Prochlorococcus marinus CUG1417: one gene and its partner. The protein of the gene in region 1 binds, or shares a complex with, the protein of each later gene. Links are inferred from orthologs where the notes say so. Each region holds a gene or a part of one and is shown on either strand. Other genes may lie near its edges. The genes, in order: rpmJ and rplI.

Region 1 (8,302 bases):
TCAATTGTAAAATTGACTCTTTTCACTGGCATAAATACTGCATCTATTTGAAGTAAATCAATAGCAGTTGTCTCTTCATTCTTACGATCAACGGGTCTATAGCCCACACCTCTTTCAACATGGATTTCTAATTCTAAGTTATGACCTTCCTGAATAGTTGCGATTGGCTTTTCTCCATCAACAATTTCTACTTGAGATGAGAATTGTATATCATTTGCCTTTACCTCCATTGGTCCGCTTGCTACCAACCTGCCGATTTCAATCTCTGGGTTAGTACTATTAATTGAAAGCTGCTTACAATTGAGAAGAATATCTAATACGTCTTCTCTAACTCCAGGAATAGTTGCATATTCATGGTTAATTCCTGCTATCCTAACTGCAGTAACTGCACTTCCTTCGAGTCCGCCCATAAGGACTCTTCTAAGTGAATTACCCAAAGTTGTAGCTTGCCCTCTTTCTAAAGGGCCAATTAAAAAAGTTCCTGTTTGGGAGCGATCATCTGCTATTTGATGGTCGATTCTTTCAATCTGGTATTGCAACACGGAAAAAAATAAGGTTAAAAGTTTTTGTGGGGGGGGGTTAGAGAATGGTTAAGACTTAAACGCGTCTCCGTTTAGGTCTTCTACATCCATTATGAGGTAATGGAGTAACATCTCTTATTAGAGTTATTTCTAAACCGGCCACTTGTAAAGCTCTTATGGCCGTTTCCCTACCTGATCCTGGTCCTCTAACTAATACTTCTATTTGTCTCATACCTTGATCAAGTGCTCTTCTAGCTGCCGCTTCAGCTGCTGTTTGAGCAGCAAATGGAGTACCTTTTCGAGCGCCTTTAAAACCGCTTGCTCCTGCAGAAGACCAGGAAATTACTTGCCCAGAAGTATCAGTAATCGAAACAATAGTATTATTAAATGTGCTTTGAATATGTACAACACCATTAGGTACATTTCGTTTAGATTTCTTAGAACCTGTTTTTTTTGCTGTAGCTGCCATGATGATTTAATTTAATACTGGAATTAGTTGATAGATTTAATTAATTATTTTTTCCTTCCAGCAACTGTTTTTCTTGAACCCCTTCTTGTTCTTGCATTAGTTCTAGTTCTTTGGCCCCTTACAGGAAGACTCATTCGATGTCTTCTGCCTCTCACGCAACCAATATCTTGTAAACGTTTTAAAGCCATTCCCTCTTTTCTTCGCAAATCACCTTCTAAAGTGAATTCCTCCGTAGCACCTCTAAGTTTTTGCACATCAGAGTCTGAAAGATCTTTGACCCGAATATCTGGGTTTACACCTGTGCTAGCAAGAATTAGCTTTGATCTAGTTAAACCAATTCCATAGACGTATGTAAGTGCAATTTCAACTCGCTTTTCGCGAGGTATGTCAATTCCTGCAATCCTGGCCACGTGTTTTGAGTAAGTAAAGTTTGAATTAAAGGGCTTTGAATTTAACCCTGACGCTGTTTATTGCGAGGTCTTTTCTTGTTAATAACATAGATTTTACCTCTTCTCCTCACGATCTGATCGTCAGGACTAATTTTTTTGACTGAAGATCTGACCTTCATAGGTGGTTTTAAAATAAAACATTAATTTTATATTCTACATCATCATATAGCCATTTTTTGTTTGATATCAGAGGAAATGATTTTTAAATCTCTATCTGCATCAATATATTCTAGCAATGAAAGATCTTTAAAATATTTTATCAATGGTTCTGTAGTCTTTTTATAAATTTTAACTCTTGTTCTAATCGTCTCTTCAGTATCATCTCTTCTTCCTCTTAAAAGTAATCGCTTAATTAGAACTTCCTCGGGAATATCCAAGTAAAAAACCATTTCTAAAGGTTGATTGATTTCAAGCAATACCTCATTCAATGAATTTGCTTGCGATAAATTTCTAGGATAGCCATCTAAAATCCAACCTTTATTATCCTTATCTAAATTTTGCCTCACAATTTTTAATACAAGTTCGTCACTTACAAGTTCTCCACGGTTAATAACATCTTTTACCTCACTACCTAGACTAGTATTCATTTCGATTTCTTTTCTTAATAATTCACCTGTAGAAAGGTGCAAATAAGAATAAGTTTTACTTAGTAATTCAGCCTGAGTCCCTTTGCCAGCGCCTGGTGCGCCCAAAAATAGTAAATGTTTTTTCATTAATTGTTAATCAGTCCCTCATACCTTTGAGAAATAACATAAGTTTGGATTTGCTTGGCAGTGTCAATAGCAACACCAACAAGAATAAGTAACGAAGTTGCCCCTAAACCTTGAAAAGTCTGGACATTCGTCGCTCTTTCAACTGCAGCTGGAATAATAGCTACTGATCCAAGAAATAATCCTCCTAATAATGTCAACCTATTTTGAATGCCTGATAAGTAGTTTGCAGTTTTAGTTCCAGGTCTAACCCCAGGGATTGCTACTCCTCCCTTCTTTAAATTTGATGCTACGTCAATTGGATTAATTGTAAGAGATGCATAAAAAAAGGAGAATCCCAAAATTAAGGCAAAAAATGTAAGAGCATATGGCCATGGATTTGAAGATCCAGGATTTAAACTACTAGCTAATTTTATTAAAACTGGATTACCAGTTACATTTGCAATAGTTATGGGTAAAAAAATTAAGGCAGATGCGAAAATAATCGGCATAACTCCTCCAGCATTTAACTTTAAAGGTAAATAACTTTGCCTTGTTGGAAGTAATGTTGAATTACCTATTTGTCTTTTTGCACTAACAATAGGAATTCTTCTCGCTCCCTCTTGGACAAAAATTATCCCAACAATTGTTAGTAAAAAGACTCCAAGTAAAACTGCTATACCCAAAACATCTCCTCTATCTCCAGTTTGAGCTTTTTCAATAGTTGAACTTAAAGCCTTTGGCAAAGTCGAAACAATATTCAAAAATATTACCAATGAAGCTCCTTGTCCTATACCTTTCTCTGTAATAATTTCACTAAACCACATTACTAACATTGAGCCAGTTACTAAGGCTATTGAGGTTTGCAAGACAAATGTAGTTTCACTTATGCCTTGGATTGCATATTGTCTAAGGATTAAAGAAAAAATAATACTCTGCAAAAAACCCCATCCTAAAGAAACATATCTAGTGATTTGAGCAATTTTCCTTCTCCCTGCTTCACCCTCATTTTTTTGTAAATCTTCTAGAACAGGCAAAGAAGCTGTAAGAAGCTGAATAATAATTGATGCGTTGATAAAAGGGAGTATACCCAATGCAAATATTCCTAGAGTTGAAATTCCGCCGCCAGTAAAAATATCTAAAAAACCTATTAATTGGCCACCTTGGTCTATAAAACTTTTAAAAGCAACCCTATCAATACCAGGCATAGGGATATAAATACCTAGTCTGACTAAAAGAAGTAGACCTAAAGTGGTTAAAACTCTACTTCTTAATTCTTTATTTAAAAATAATTGGGAAAGTATTTCAGAAGCGCTGGGATTTCTACTTTTGTTGACAAACATTTTTGAAGCTTACCTAAATTTTTAGTAAATTTATTTATTATTTATAAGCTCGCAGGATCCACCTGCATCCTCAATTTTTTGTTTTGCAACTTTTGTAAATGCATGAGCTTGAACTTTTAACTTCACATTGAGTTTTCCGTTACCAAGTATTTTTAAAGGGAATTTAGGCTTGAAGATCAATCCTTTCTTAACTAGTGAATCTAGGTTAACAATATCGTTATCTTTGAAATCATTTAATTTTTCTAAATTAATTATGGAAAAGTTCTTTTGATTAATTATTTCAAAGTGCTTTAATTTTGGAACTCTTCTATATAGAGGCATTTGGCCTCCTTCAAAACCTGGACGTGTGGGTCTTCCTGAACGTGACTTTTGTCCTCTCATTCCAAAACCACATGAAGCACCCTGGCCGGCTGCAATACCTCTACCCTTTCTTAACTTTTTCTTTCTCGAGCCAGAGTTTGATTTAAGTGTATTTAATGTTGAAGTCATAGTTTTAAGAATAGAGCTGTTCAAGTGAGATGCCTCTTTCCCTTGAGGCAGATTTGTGTGTTCTTAACTGAGAGAGAGCCACCATAGCAGCTCTTGCATTATTCAATGGTGTTTTACTACCCAATCTTTTTGCTAAGACATTTTTTATACCTGCTAATTCTAAAACAGTTCTTATTGAACCACCAGCAATTACACCGGTACCTGGTGCAGCTGGTCTAATTAGTACATTAGCAGCACCATCTCGACCTTTAGATAAAGTCGGTATTGAATTATTTGGAGTTAAGGGAACCCTTACAAGATTCTTTTTACCGTCTGAAACACCCTTTCTTACCGCACCAATGACATCTCCTGCTTTACCAACTCCAACTCCAACTTGACCTTTCTCATTACCAACAACAACAATTGCTCTAAAACTCATTTTTTTTCCACCCTTAACAGTTTTAGAGACGCGTCGAATCTGAACAACCCTTTCTTGCCAATCAGAATCTCTCTCTAGATTTTTTGAATCACCTCTTCTATTTCTTTTTCGATCATTCCGATTATTCTTTTTTTGTTCTACGGGAGTAGCTCCAGGAACATTATCGTTATTGGATTGAATTTCTTGTTTTGTTGGAGTGTCAGTCATAGTAAAAAATTAAGAGTTAGAATTCTAGGCCAGCTTCACGAGCAGCATCTGCAAGCGCCTTTACTCTACCGTGATATAAATTACCTCCACGGTCAAAAATCACTTGCTTAATACCTTTTTTTATCGCTCTCTTTGCTAATAATTTTCCAACAATGGAAGAAGAATTACAATCAGAGGGTAACTTCTCAGATTTTTCTCTTAGTTCTTTATCAACAGTTGAAGCTGAGCAAATAGTTGTTTGAGCGCTATCATCTATAACCTGAGCATAAATATGATTATTAGAGCGAAAAACAGACAATCTTGGACGAGTTGCATCTCCAATTAAGAATCTCCTTAATCTTCTATGTCTTTTTTTGGTTTGTGATTTCCTGGAAAGTTTGGTCATTTTTTTAATTGGAATTATTTTTTGCCAGATTTACCAGCTTTTCTGAGAATTCTCTCATCATGATATTTAATCCCTTTACCTTTATATGGTTCTGGAGGTCTAATTGATCTGATTTTTGCTGCTTCATTACCAACAATTTCCTTATCAATTCCAGATACAGTAACGTTTGTATTACTCTCAACCTTGTATGTTATACCATCAGGGGGGATCATTTCTATAGGATGACTATATCCTGCACTAACAACTAGATTTTTACCTTTTACTTGTGCTCTCGATCCAACTCCTACAATTTCAAGTTTTTTTGAAAAACCTTGACTAACCCCTTCAACCATATTTGCAATTAAAGCTCTACATAAACCATGTCTTTGCCTTGAGAATATTTTGGTAGTGGTAGGACTTACGACAACAGTATTATCTTTTTTATCAAAACTAACTCCTTCTGGCATCTTACGTTTTAACTCACCCTTAGGGCCTTTAACTGTAACTGTTAATCCATCAAAATCAACAGATACTTTATCTGGTATTAGTACTGGTGTTTTTCCAATTCTTGACATGATTAATCCTCCTTAATAAACATAGCAAAGTACTTCACCACCTATACCTTGCTTCCTAGCATCGCGATCACTCATGACACCTTTAGAAGTAGATATAATAGCAACTCCAAGACCTCCTAGTACTTTTGGTAAAGCTCTTGTATTTTTATAAATTCTCAAGCCAGGTTTACTAACTCTTTGCATGGATCGAATAGTAGGGAATTTATTCTTGCCACTATATTTTAGACCAAGTATTATTTGTGACTGATAGCCTTCACCTTCTTCATTAATGTCAGAAATGAAACCCTCTTTTTGAAGTACTTTTGCAATACTTAGGGACATTTTTGAACTTGGGATTGATGTGGTTGTATGCTTTTTTTGACTCGCATTTCTAATTCGAGTAAGCATATCTGAAATAGGATCGTGATTTGACATGGTTTTAATTTAATTCTTACTAAAAGGCATTCCTAACTCTTGCAAGAGAGCTTTACCCTCTTGATCTGATCTCGCACTAGTGACAATAGTTATATCCATACCTCTTATTGAATCTATTTTATCAAAAGAGATTTCAGGAAAAATTAATTGCTCTTTCACTCCAACAGTGTAATTCCCTCTCCCATCAAAACTTTTTGGATTAACTCCTCTAAAGTCTCTTATTCTTGGTAAAGCTAGATTTATAAATCTCTCTAAGAAGGAATACATCCTGTCACCTCTCAAAGTTACAGTACAACCAATTGGCATACCCTCACGAATTTTAAAACCCGCGATAGCTTTTTTGGCCCTAGTTACTAGTGCCTTTTGCCCTGTAATTGTTGCCATTTCATTCAAGGAAGCCTCTAGAGCTTTTGAATTTGAAGCTGCCTCACCAAGACCTCTGTTAACGTTGACTTTGACAACTTTAGGTACTTGATGAATATTTTTAAGACCAAGGTCTTTTAAAAGTTTTGGTCTAATTGATTCTTTGTAGCGATTTTTTAGAGTCATAATTTTTTGTTAATTCTGGTCTTTGTCAGAATTGATAAATTAGAAAAAGTTTAAATCTGGTTTCTGATGAAAAATTAATCAATTACTTCACCAGTTTTCTTCAGTCTTCTTTTCTTAACTCCCTCTTTATCAATAAAATATTCAATCTTACTTGTAAGATTTTTTTCCTTTGAGAAGAACATTACATTTGATGCATGTAAAGATGCCTCCTCTGTAAGTATTCTTCCAGTTTCCCCTTCCTGAGTTGGTTTTACATGTTTAGTCCTAAGGTTAATTCCCTTAACTACTACTCTATTTTCAAGAGGGATAGTTTTTAAAACCTCTCCAGTTTTGCCCTTTTCCTTGCCATTAATTACTTTTACTAAATCTCCAGTTTTGATTCTCATTTTTATTCTTTGGAAATTCTTCTTTTGTTTTAATGAATCCAACATTTAAATCACCTCCGGAGCAAGAGAAACAATTTTTGTATAATTTTTATCCCGCAGTTCTCTGGCTACAGGACCAAAAACTCTAGTACCTTTTGGATTCTTATCCTCATTAATCAAAACAGCAGCATTATCATCAAATCTGATTGAATTACCAGTATTTCTTCTTAATGTAGCTTTTGTTCTGACGATGACGGCTTTCACAACTTCAGATTTCTTTACTCCCATATTCGGAAGAGCATCTTTAACAGTTGCTACAATTACATCCCCGACATGTGCATACCTTCTATTAGAACCTAAAACCCTAATACATTGGAGTCTTTTCGCTCCGCTATTATCGGCAACTGTTAAATAAGTTTCTTGTTGAATCATTTTTTAACCTCCTTAGCCTGACCTGTTTTATTGAGAATCTCTTCAATTGCCCATCTTTTATGAGCACTAAGCGGTCTAGTTTCTCTTATTTTAACTCGATCACCTAAAACGCATGTATTTTCTGGATCATGCGCCTTATATCGTGTAGTTCTACTTACAATTTTTTTATAAGTGGGGTGCGGATATCTGTTAATAACAGCAACAACAACTGTTTTATCCATTTTGTCGCTGACAACAGTACCAATTCTTTCTTTAAGTGCCATAACTAATAATTAATCAGAAGTAGTTTTAGAAGCAGATTGACTCTTACTGAGAGTGAGTAATTGCGCAACTTGTTTCTTGATGATTTTAAATTTATGAGTTTCATTGAGCTGTCTTGTAGCTTGCTTGAATCTCAAGTCAAAAAGATCTTTTCGTAATTGGTCAATCTTTTCAGTAATTTGTTCAGAATTTAATTTTTTAAATTCCTTAAGTGACTCTGAGTTTTTCATTGTTTAACCTCCTCTTGAGATTTTTTGCTATTTTTTGTATTTTCTTGGGAGTTATTTTCTAGACTTTTATCAATAGAGATAAATTTAGTTTTTACAGGAAGTTTGTATTGAGCCAGTCGCATAGCTTCCTTTGCAGTTTCCTCAGTAATATCCTCACCACCCATTTCAAAAAGTATTCTTCCCGGTTTTACAACTGCGACCCAAAACTCTGGATTACCTTTACCAGAACCCATTCTGGTTTCGGCAGGTCTCATGGTTACGGGTTTATCAGGAAATATTCTTATCCAGATTTGACCGCCACGTTTGATATATCTGGTCATAGCTCTTCTGCTTGCTTCAATCTGACGTGCAGTTACCCAGCCACAGTCTTGAGCTTGGAGTGCAAATTGACCGAATGCAATAGTATTACCTTTTGAGGCTACACCCCTCATTCTGCCTCTATGTTGTTTGCGGAATTTAGTACGTTTTGGACTAAGCATTGTTATACCTCCTATGAATTCTCATTTGAACGATCCTCAAATTGCTGA
Region 2 (8,400 bases), 130 kb from region 1 along the record:
ATCGGAACACCAAATCTTTGCATACTTCCGACTGCTACATCAACACCAAATTCAGAAATTGGTTTAATCAAAACTTGTGCCAGTGGATCAATACATGCAGTAACAATAATTTCTGATCTATGTGCTTGGGATATTAAGAATGTAGGATCATATAATTGTCCATTTTTACCGGGTAATTGCAACAACATTCCAAAAACATCTTCATGATTAGGAAGGTTGCTTTGAGTAAAGCGTTTTAAGGATATTCCCAAAGGTTTTGCTCTGGTTTGTAGAACATTAAAAGTATGATCAAAAACATTTGACTCCACTAAGTACACTTTTGAAGATTTATTTTTTCTTGCGGAAAAACTCATGGCCATTGCTTCTGCTGCAGCAGTACCCTCATCCAACAAAGATGCATTGGCCACAGGGAATCCTGTTAGTTCACAAACAATAGTCTGAAAATTAAATAGAGCTTCTAATCTTCCTTGTGCAATTTCTGCTTGATATGGAGTATAAGACGTGTACCACCTTGGATTTTCAAGAACATGTCTTTGGATTACTTTAGGCATATGATTGTCATAATAACCAAGGCCTATAAGTGATCTCATTTTAGTATTTTTATTCGCAATCTCTTCTAATTCGTTTAAAGCCTCAATTTCCGAACAACCTTGGGGCAATATTTCTGAAGATTTATCTTTAAGCTGAATATCTTCAGGAATAACTAGATTTATAAATTGATCAATATTATTTAAACCAAGCTTGTTCAGCATAATTCTTTCATCATTATCTCCTAGCCCAAGATGCCTATCTATAAACGAATCAGACCCAAATTTGGATGTCATATTGAATTATTTTTCTTTAAAATAGCTCTTTTTAAAAAGTTTGGCTTATTTTGGTACAACCTTTGATTGATATTCCTCAGAAGTCATCAAATCAGCAATTGATGCTTTTGATTCTGGTTTCAAAATGACTAACCAACCGTCTCCAATCGGATCATTCTGTAAAAGCTCAGGGTTCTCAATAACACTTTCATTTACAGATACTATTTCCCCTGAAAAAGGCAGATAGACTTCCTCTACGGCCTTAACTGATTCTATTGTTCCAAAAGTCTCGCCTTTCTCTAAAGTCACCCCTTCATCAGCTAATTCAACAAAAACAATATCTCCTAATTGATCTATAGCGAATTCACTAACTCCAATTTTTAATAATCCATTTTCTTCCAAGACATATTCATGAGTGTCAGCATAGTTGAGGTTGTCTGGAAACTTGTAAGACATAACTAAGTAGATAAAGGAAGTAGAGAATCCTTTGAAATTAATTTTTCCTCTAATAATTCAGATAATAATCGAATTAATGCAATTTTGATGTGAGCTATGTGAGAACCACCTTGAACAAAAATATTGTAAGGATCTCTTAGAGGGGCATCAGCAGAAAATTCACTTGTACTACCTTCAATAAAGGTGCCTCCTGCCATTAATAATTTTGAATCATATCCATCCATTGATGATGGGACAACATTCAGAAAAGAATCTACTGGTGAAGAATTTTGAAAAGATTGACAAACTTTTTGTACCAAATCAGGATTATTCAATCTTACTGACTGAATAAGATCAGATCTATAAGTAGCTGGCTCTGGTAAAACCTTGAATCCCAAATTTTTAAAGACTGCTGCAACCATATCAGCACCTTTTAGTGATTCGTGAACAATTTGTGGTGCTAAAAACAAACCCTGCAAAATTAATCTTCCTAGTCCAAAATTTATTCCTCCAGAAGAACCAATGCCTGGTGAGGTTAATCTAGAGCATGCCATCTCAACCAACTCTGCATCTCCTGCAACGTAGCCACCAGTTGGAACGATTGTTCCTCCCAAATTTTTAATCAGAGATCCAGCAATTATATTTGCCCCTTTAGAAATTGGTTCACTATCTTCAACAAGCTCCCCATAACAGTTATCAACAAAACATATACAATTTGGATCAAGAGAATGAATAAAACTACAAATTTTCTCTATCTGATGATTCGTAAGAGACTTTCTCCAACTATATCCACAACTTTTTTGTATAAATACTAATTTGCATGAATTTTCTTCAAAAGAATGAACAATTTTTTCTTCAAAAGTATCAAAATTATCGCAAATATTTATTTGCTTATATTCAATATCAAAATCTTTAAGTGAGCCTTTTCCTCCTCCCCTTATTCCTATGACTTCTTCTAAAGTGTCATATGGTTGTCCAGTAAGAGATAACATTACATCTCCAGGTCGAAGAATTCCAAATAAGACAGAACTTATTGCATGCGTTCCACTTACAAATTGCATCCTCACAGCAGCCTTTTCAGCAAGAAACAATCTTGCAAAAACCGCATCAATTTTTTCTCTAGATATATCATTATGACCACTACCAGAAGATTGATTGAAATGACTAGTAGAAACTTTTTCTTCCTTATAAATTGTCAAAATATTTTCTAATTTCTGGAAAACCTGATTAGACCTTGCTTGGAAAACATTACTTAAACTCTCTTCGACAGAAAAAACAGCGTTTTCAGCCAATTTTAAGTTATTGTCTAAAGTCATTTATTATGAAAATTCATCTTATTTTTGAGAAGCTAAATTTCTTAATTCTGCGAGGAAAGCATTAGGTCCTCTACCCTGAAAATAAGAAAGTTTTTTTGAAGCCTCATATAAATCAAGAAGTTCTCCATCTAATTCTTCTGCCGTATAATCTCTAATTCCTGCAATTACCTCAGCAAAACGTTCTCTACGGGCAGATTTATTAACAGCATAGGCTTCCATTACCTGCATTTTACATGATCTCCAAGCCTTATTCTGACAAAAATGCACTGAAAGAGCATCACTTAAAGCAGAAGCTTCTTCATCTTCAATGTACCAGTCAAAAGATGAAGGTAGAGGTTTTAATCCTGAAAATATCTCGAATAACTCCCCGGCCGACAATGGATTACCAGAATCATTTTGTAGGGGTAATGCAGACTCTTCCAAAGATTTCCATAACTCTGGGTAATCACTTTCAAAACGATCCCTGATATTTTCAATACCTTGATCAAGAATCGTATTAACTTGAGCTAGAGCAAGAAAAACTTCAGGACCTGGCGAAGATAACTTCCCATTCCTGAGATTAGAAATTTGCGAATTATGAACTTTACCTAAATCAAGAACTTCTGAAAGTAATGGTAATACTCTGTGAGACCAACCATTTCTTTCATGCCAGAGGTGTATCAAATGAGCCATAGCCCTTCGACCTCTAGATAATTTATCGCGATATCCGAGACTCACAGATAATTAAACTTATCAATAGTATAGTATGATAATATTACATATCGGTAATTTTGAAAATAGTATTTCAATATCATGAATTCAGTAATTTTCCAAGAAACAGCAAAATTAAAAAAACCTGTTCCAGCTGAAAAAGTTATAGAACTCTCAGAGAAATTACTAGAACCTTCCAGTCATTCAAAAAGATATCCTCCAAGACTACATAAAACGTGGGGAACAATAGTTTTTATGATTGCAATTCATATTCTTTCTCTTGTCGCTATACAACCAAAATTCTGGAGTCTCCCTGCAGTCACTTCATTATTATTTTTTTACTGGGTAACTGCTTGTTTAGGAGTTACCCTTGGATATCACAGATTGTTATCACACAGATCGTTCATTGTACCAAGATGGTTAGAAAGATTTTTTGCTACCTGTGGAGCCATAAGTTGCCAGCATGGACCAATAGATTGGGTAGGTTTACATAGACATCACCACTCTTTTTCAGACACTGAAGTAGATCATCACAATAGTAAAAAAGGGTTTTGGTGGAGTCATATGGGTTGGATGTTTAAAGACGTAGAAGCACTAAAAGCTGTTCCAAAACTAAGTGCTGATTTAATCAAGGATCCATATTATAGATTTTTAAATAAATATTTTTTATTCTTACAAATTCCTATTGGGCTTTCATTATACGCAATAGGTCAAAAATTAGGAGTTGGAGGATGGGCTCTAGTCCTTTGGGGAATTCCATTAAGGCTTGTGGTTGTTTATCACGTAACATGGCTAGTCAACTCCGCGACACATTGTTGGGGTAAAGCACCTTTTGAAAGCGGTGATTCATCTAAAAACAATGCATGGGTTGCTGCATTAACATTTGGAGAAGGTTGGCATAATAACCATCATGCATTTCCCAATTCGGCAAAACAAGGATTATTTAAAGGACAGATAGACATAACATGGGAACATATTAAGATTCTTGCGAAATTTGGTTTTGCAAAAAAAGTAAAGTTACCCTCCAGGTCGTATTATTAACTATATTGTTCAATATTTTCATGGCTAAAAGAGTACAAGTCGCATTAACTGAATCAATCGCATCACTAGGTAAAGAAGGAGATCTAGTTGATGTAGCACCAGGATACGCAAGAAATTTTCTATTACCTTATGGCAAGGCAATGAATGTAACACCAGCAGTACTTAAACAAATTGAAAGGAAAAAAGAAAAAGAAAAAATCGCTGCTGATAAATTAAAGCAAGAAGCTTTAGATTTCCAAACTGCATTATCTACAATAGGAAGGTTCACTATCAAAAAACAGGTTGGAGAAGATGGAGTCCTTTTTGGAACGGTTACCAATGGGGATGTTGCCGAAGCGATAGAAGCGGCAACTAAAAAAGAAATTGATAGGAGAAACATCACAGTTCCTGATATTCATAATTTAGGTTCCTTTACTGCAAAAATAAAATTACATCCAGAAGTAAATGCAGAAGTAAATATTGAAGTAACAAGTTAATTAATTTGTTGCAATATTTTGAAAAGTAGCCAGAGTATATATCTAAGCAATTAAAGATATGGTTTCAGTACCTTTTCCAAATAATGGGCAAAATAAAAATTTTAAAAAGGATTTTAATAGTGAAAACTCTGGATTAGTACCTCCTCAAAACGTTCAAGCAGAGGAAGCTGTTCTTGGGGGCATACTTCTTGATCCAGATGCGATCGGAAGAATTGCAGACTTAATTAAACCTGAAGCTTTTTATATAAATGCCCATCAAGAGATTTATAGAACAGCATTAATGTTGCATACCCAGGGTAAACCAACTGATTTAACGTCAATGAGTGCTTGGTTAGCAGATAATGGATCACTAGAAAAAATTGGAGGAAACAGCAAACTGGTAGAACTAGTTGAAAATGTTTCCTCTACAGCCTCCATAGAACAAGTTGCTAATTTAATTAACGATAAATTCATGAGAAGGCAACTTATCAGATCTGGGAATGAAGTGGTTCAACTAGGTTTTGATCAAACTCAAGATACTAATGAAGTTCTAGATAAAGCAGAGCAAAAAATATTTGAAATCAGCCAAGAAAAACCTTCAAAAGGCCTGACTCAAGCAGCTGAAATCCTTACAAGTACTTTCAATGAAATAGAGTCAAGATCATTAGGTACTTCAGTAGCTGGTATACCAGTAAATTTCTATGACCTTGATGCGATGACTCAAGGTTTTCAAAGAAGTGATTTAATAATTGTTGCTGGAAGACCTTCAATGGGTAAAACTTCAATAGTTCTTAATCTGGCAAAAAATGTTGCACAATCGCAAGATTTACCTGTGTGTGTTTTTAGCCTTGAAATGAGTAAAGAACAATTGACATATAGATTGCTCTCTATGGAAGTTGGAATCGAGAGTGGCAGGCTAAGAACAGGCAGATTACAGCAAGATGAATGGCCATTGCTCGGAGAAGGTATCAATTCATTAGGTCAATTACCAATTTTTATAGATGACAAGCCTAACTTAAGTGTTTTAGAGATGAGATCTCTCTGCAGAAGATTAATAGCTGAACAAAAAAAAGAACTTGGATTAATTGTGATTGATTACCTCCAGTTAATGGAAGGATCAACCCCTGATAACAGAGTGCAAGAACTTTCACGAATAACAAGAGGTCTTAAAAGCATGGCCAGAGAATTAAAAGTACCAGTAGTAGCTTTATCTCAGCTTAGTAGAGGAGTAGAATCTAGAACAAATAAAAGGCCAATGTTAAGCGATTTAAGAGAATCGGGATCTATTGAACAAGACGCAGATTTAGTATTAATGATTTATAGAGACGAATACTATAATCCAGAGACTGAAGATAGAGGAATTACAGAAATCATTGTCACTAAACATAGAAATGGACCCGTAGGAACTGTTAAATTATTATTTGAACCTCAATTTACGAGATTTAGGAATTTAGCTAATTAAATCGATCCTAAAATGCAAGATCATCACTCAACAAATGAATCTTTTGATGTCATCGTTATTGGTGGAGGTCATGCAGGATGCGAAGCCGCTATAACAACAGCAAAATTAGGATTTTCTACAGCCTTATTTACAATCAATTTAGATAGGATTGCCTGGCAACCATGCAACCCTGCTGTTGGCGGCCCGGCAAAAAGTCAGTTGGTACATGAAGTTGATGCATTAGGTGGAATTATTGGTAAATTAGCTGATAAGACAGCTATACAAAAAAGAATATTAAATGCGAGTAGAGGTCCTGCTGTATGGGCATTAAGAGCTCAGACAGATAAAAGAGAATACTCAAAAAAGATGATAGAAATACTACAAAATACAGATAATTTATCATTAAAAGAAGCAATGATTACTGAACTAGATATCGGAAAAACTGAAGAAATTGGATTAAACTCAAAAAAAATCGTCAAAAAAAGAATAAAGGGTGTAAAGACTTTCTTTGGTAGTTATTATTCAGCAAGATCAGTAATCATTACAGCTGGTACGTTCTTAGAAGGAAGAATATGGATAGGAAATAAATCAATGTCAGCTGGTAGATCGGGCGAACAAGCAGCAAAAGGTCTCACTCAAAATTTGCACGAAATTGGTATCAAAACAGAACGTTTAAAAACAGGGACTCCAGCAAGAGTTGATAAAAGAAGTATCGTTTTTGATGAATTAGATATTCAACCAAGTACTGCAGCAGATAAATATTTTTCGTTTGATCCAGATATCAAAAATAATATGCCCCAAGTTAGTTGTCATATCACTAGAACAACTCCCAAAACACATCAACTAATTCGAGACAATTTACATTTAACTCCCATTTACGGCGGTTTTATTGATAGTAAGGGGCCAAGATATTGTCCATCAATTGAAGATAAAATCGTTAAATTTGCTGATAAAGAATCACATCAAATTTTCTTAGAACCAGAAGGAATTAATACCCCTGAAATATATGTTCAAGGATTCTCTACAGGTTTACCTGAAAATATTCAATTAGAACTTCTAAGAACCTTACCTGGATTAAATGAATGTAAAATGTTGCGACCAGCTTATGCTGTCGAGTATGACTATATACCTGCAACACAACTCCAAACATCACTCGAAACCAAAGAAATTGAATATTTATTTAGCGCTGGACAAATTAATGGAACTACTGGTTATGAAGAAGCAGCAGCACAAGGATTAGTAGCCGGAGTCAATGCGACAAGAAGACTAAACAAAAAAGATCCAATAATCTTCTCTAGAGAAAGCAGCTATATAGGCACAATGATCAATGATTTAATTACCAAAGATCTCAAAGAACCATATAGAGTTCTTACTAGTAGGAGTGAATACAGGTTGACCCTTAGAGGAGATAATGCAGATAGACGATTAACCCCACTAGGTTATGAAATAGGGCTAATTGATGACAAAAGATGGTCGGTCTATCAAGAAAAAATGAAACTCCTTGAAGAAGAGAAATTAAGATTAAAAAACACTCGTTTAAAAAACACGGATGAAATATCAGAAAAACTAGAATTAGCCACGGGATCAAAAATCAAAGGCTCAACAACTTTGAAAGAACTCTTAAAAAGACCAAACTTTCATTATTCAGATTTAATTAAATATAATTTGGCTGAAAAAAATATAGATTCTTCAATACAAGAAGGTGTTGAAATAGATATTAAATACGAGGGTTATCTTAAAAGACAAAAAAACAACATTGAACAAATAAATCGTCAAAGCTATAAATCTCTGCCTGAAGAAATAAATTATGAAAAGATAGATACATTATCTTTAGAAGCTAGAGAAAATTTGAATAAGATAAAGCCAAAAAATTTTGGTGATGCTTCAAAAATTCCGGGGGTTAGCAAAGCTGATTTAACTGCTTTACTTGTTTGGCTAAAAATAAGAGAGATAAAAAAAGATAAGACAAATATTTTTGCCGAAAAAAAGTTATCATCTTAAAAGCACTACGTCAGAGCACTGAATAATAAACTTTTTAACTCTCCAAAAATTTTATGGGAAGAAAAAGCCTCTATTTTTTTAGTGAAGAATTCACTACCAAAAATATCTGGTCCATGGAAATTAATGCTGCTTGGGGATGGAAGTCCAACTAGACATCTGCAGCTTTTAACTAATCAAGAGACAAAAATTAAATTAATTTCAATGCAATTAGATCCTCT

Evidence for each region.
Region 2: rpmJ (region 1) and rplI share a complex: the UniProt entries of both Bacillus subtilis proteins name them as parts of the 50S ribosomal subunit. The link is inferred for Prochlorococcus marinus CUG1417 from one-to-one orthologs.

Annotation. Positions count from the first base shown.
Region 1 is NZ_JAAORN010000002.1:429,396-437,697, forward strand. The notes cover bases 1-2,687. They hold rpmJ (50S ribosomal protein L36), read right to left. Parts: upstream 1,559-2,687; coding sequence 1,442-1,558; downstream 1-1,441. Other genes in these bases: HA140_RS08415 (DNA-directed RNA polymerase subunit alpha), read right to left, coding at 1-542; rpsK (30S ribosomal protein S11), read right to left, coding at 598-990; rpsM (30S ribosomal protein S13), read right to left, coding at 1,035-1,400; HA140_RS08435 (adenylate kinase), read right to left, coding at 1,601-2,152; secY (preprotein translocase subunit SecY), read right to left, coding at 2,152-2,687. Also shown: more of secY, read right to left, coding at 2,688-3,471; rplO (50S ribosomal protein L15), read right to left, coding at 3,502-3,960; rpsE (30S ribosomal protein S5), read right to left, coding at 3,965-4,585; rplR (50S ribosomal protein L18), read right to left, coding at 4,602-4,970; rplF (50S ribosomal protein L6), read right to left, coding at 4,985-5,524; rpsH (30S ribosomal protein S8), read right to left, coding at 5,537-5,938; rplE (50S ribosomal protein L5), read right to left, coding at 5,948-6,487; rplX (50S ribosomal protein L24), read right to left, coding at 6,562-6,918; rplN (50S ribosomal protein L14), read right to left, coding at 6,919-7,284; rpsQ (30S ribosomal protein S17), read right to left, coding at 7,281-7,547; rpmC (50S ribosomal protein L29), read right to left, coding at 7,557-7,775; rplP (50S ribosomal protein L16), read right to left, coding at 7,772-8,254; rpsC (30S ribosomal protein S3), read right to left, coding at 8,266-8,302.
Region 2 is NZ_JAAORN010000002.1:554,727-563,126, forward strand. What follows is about bases 3,249-6,033. They hold rplI (50S ribosomal protein L9), read left to right. Parts: upstream 3,249-4,305; coding sequence 4,306-4,761; downstream 4,762-6,033. Other genes in these bases: HA140_RS09120 (hypothetical protein), read right to left, coding at 3,249-3,271; HA140_RS09125 (acyl-CoA desaturase), read left to right, coding at 3,347-4,285; dnaB (replicative DNA helicase), read left to right, coding at 4,820-6,033. In the rest of the region: gcvP (aminomethyl-transferring glycine dehydrogenase), read right to left, coding at 1-824; glycine cleavage system protein GcvH, read right to left, coding at 870-1,259; HA140_RS09115 (aminotransferase class I/II-fold pyridoxal phosphate-dependent enzyme), read right to left, coding at 1,262-2,554; more of HA140_RS09120, read right to left, coding at 2,573-3,248; more of dnaB, read left to right, coding at 6,034-6,202; tRNA uridine-5-carboxymethylaminomethyl(34) synthesis enzyme MnmG, read left to right, coding at 6,215-8,182; HA140_RS09145 (chorismate lyase), read left to right, coding at 8,231-8,400. UniProt on the Bacillus subtilis protein: Binds to the 23S rRNA.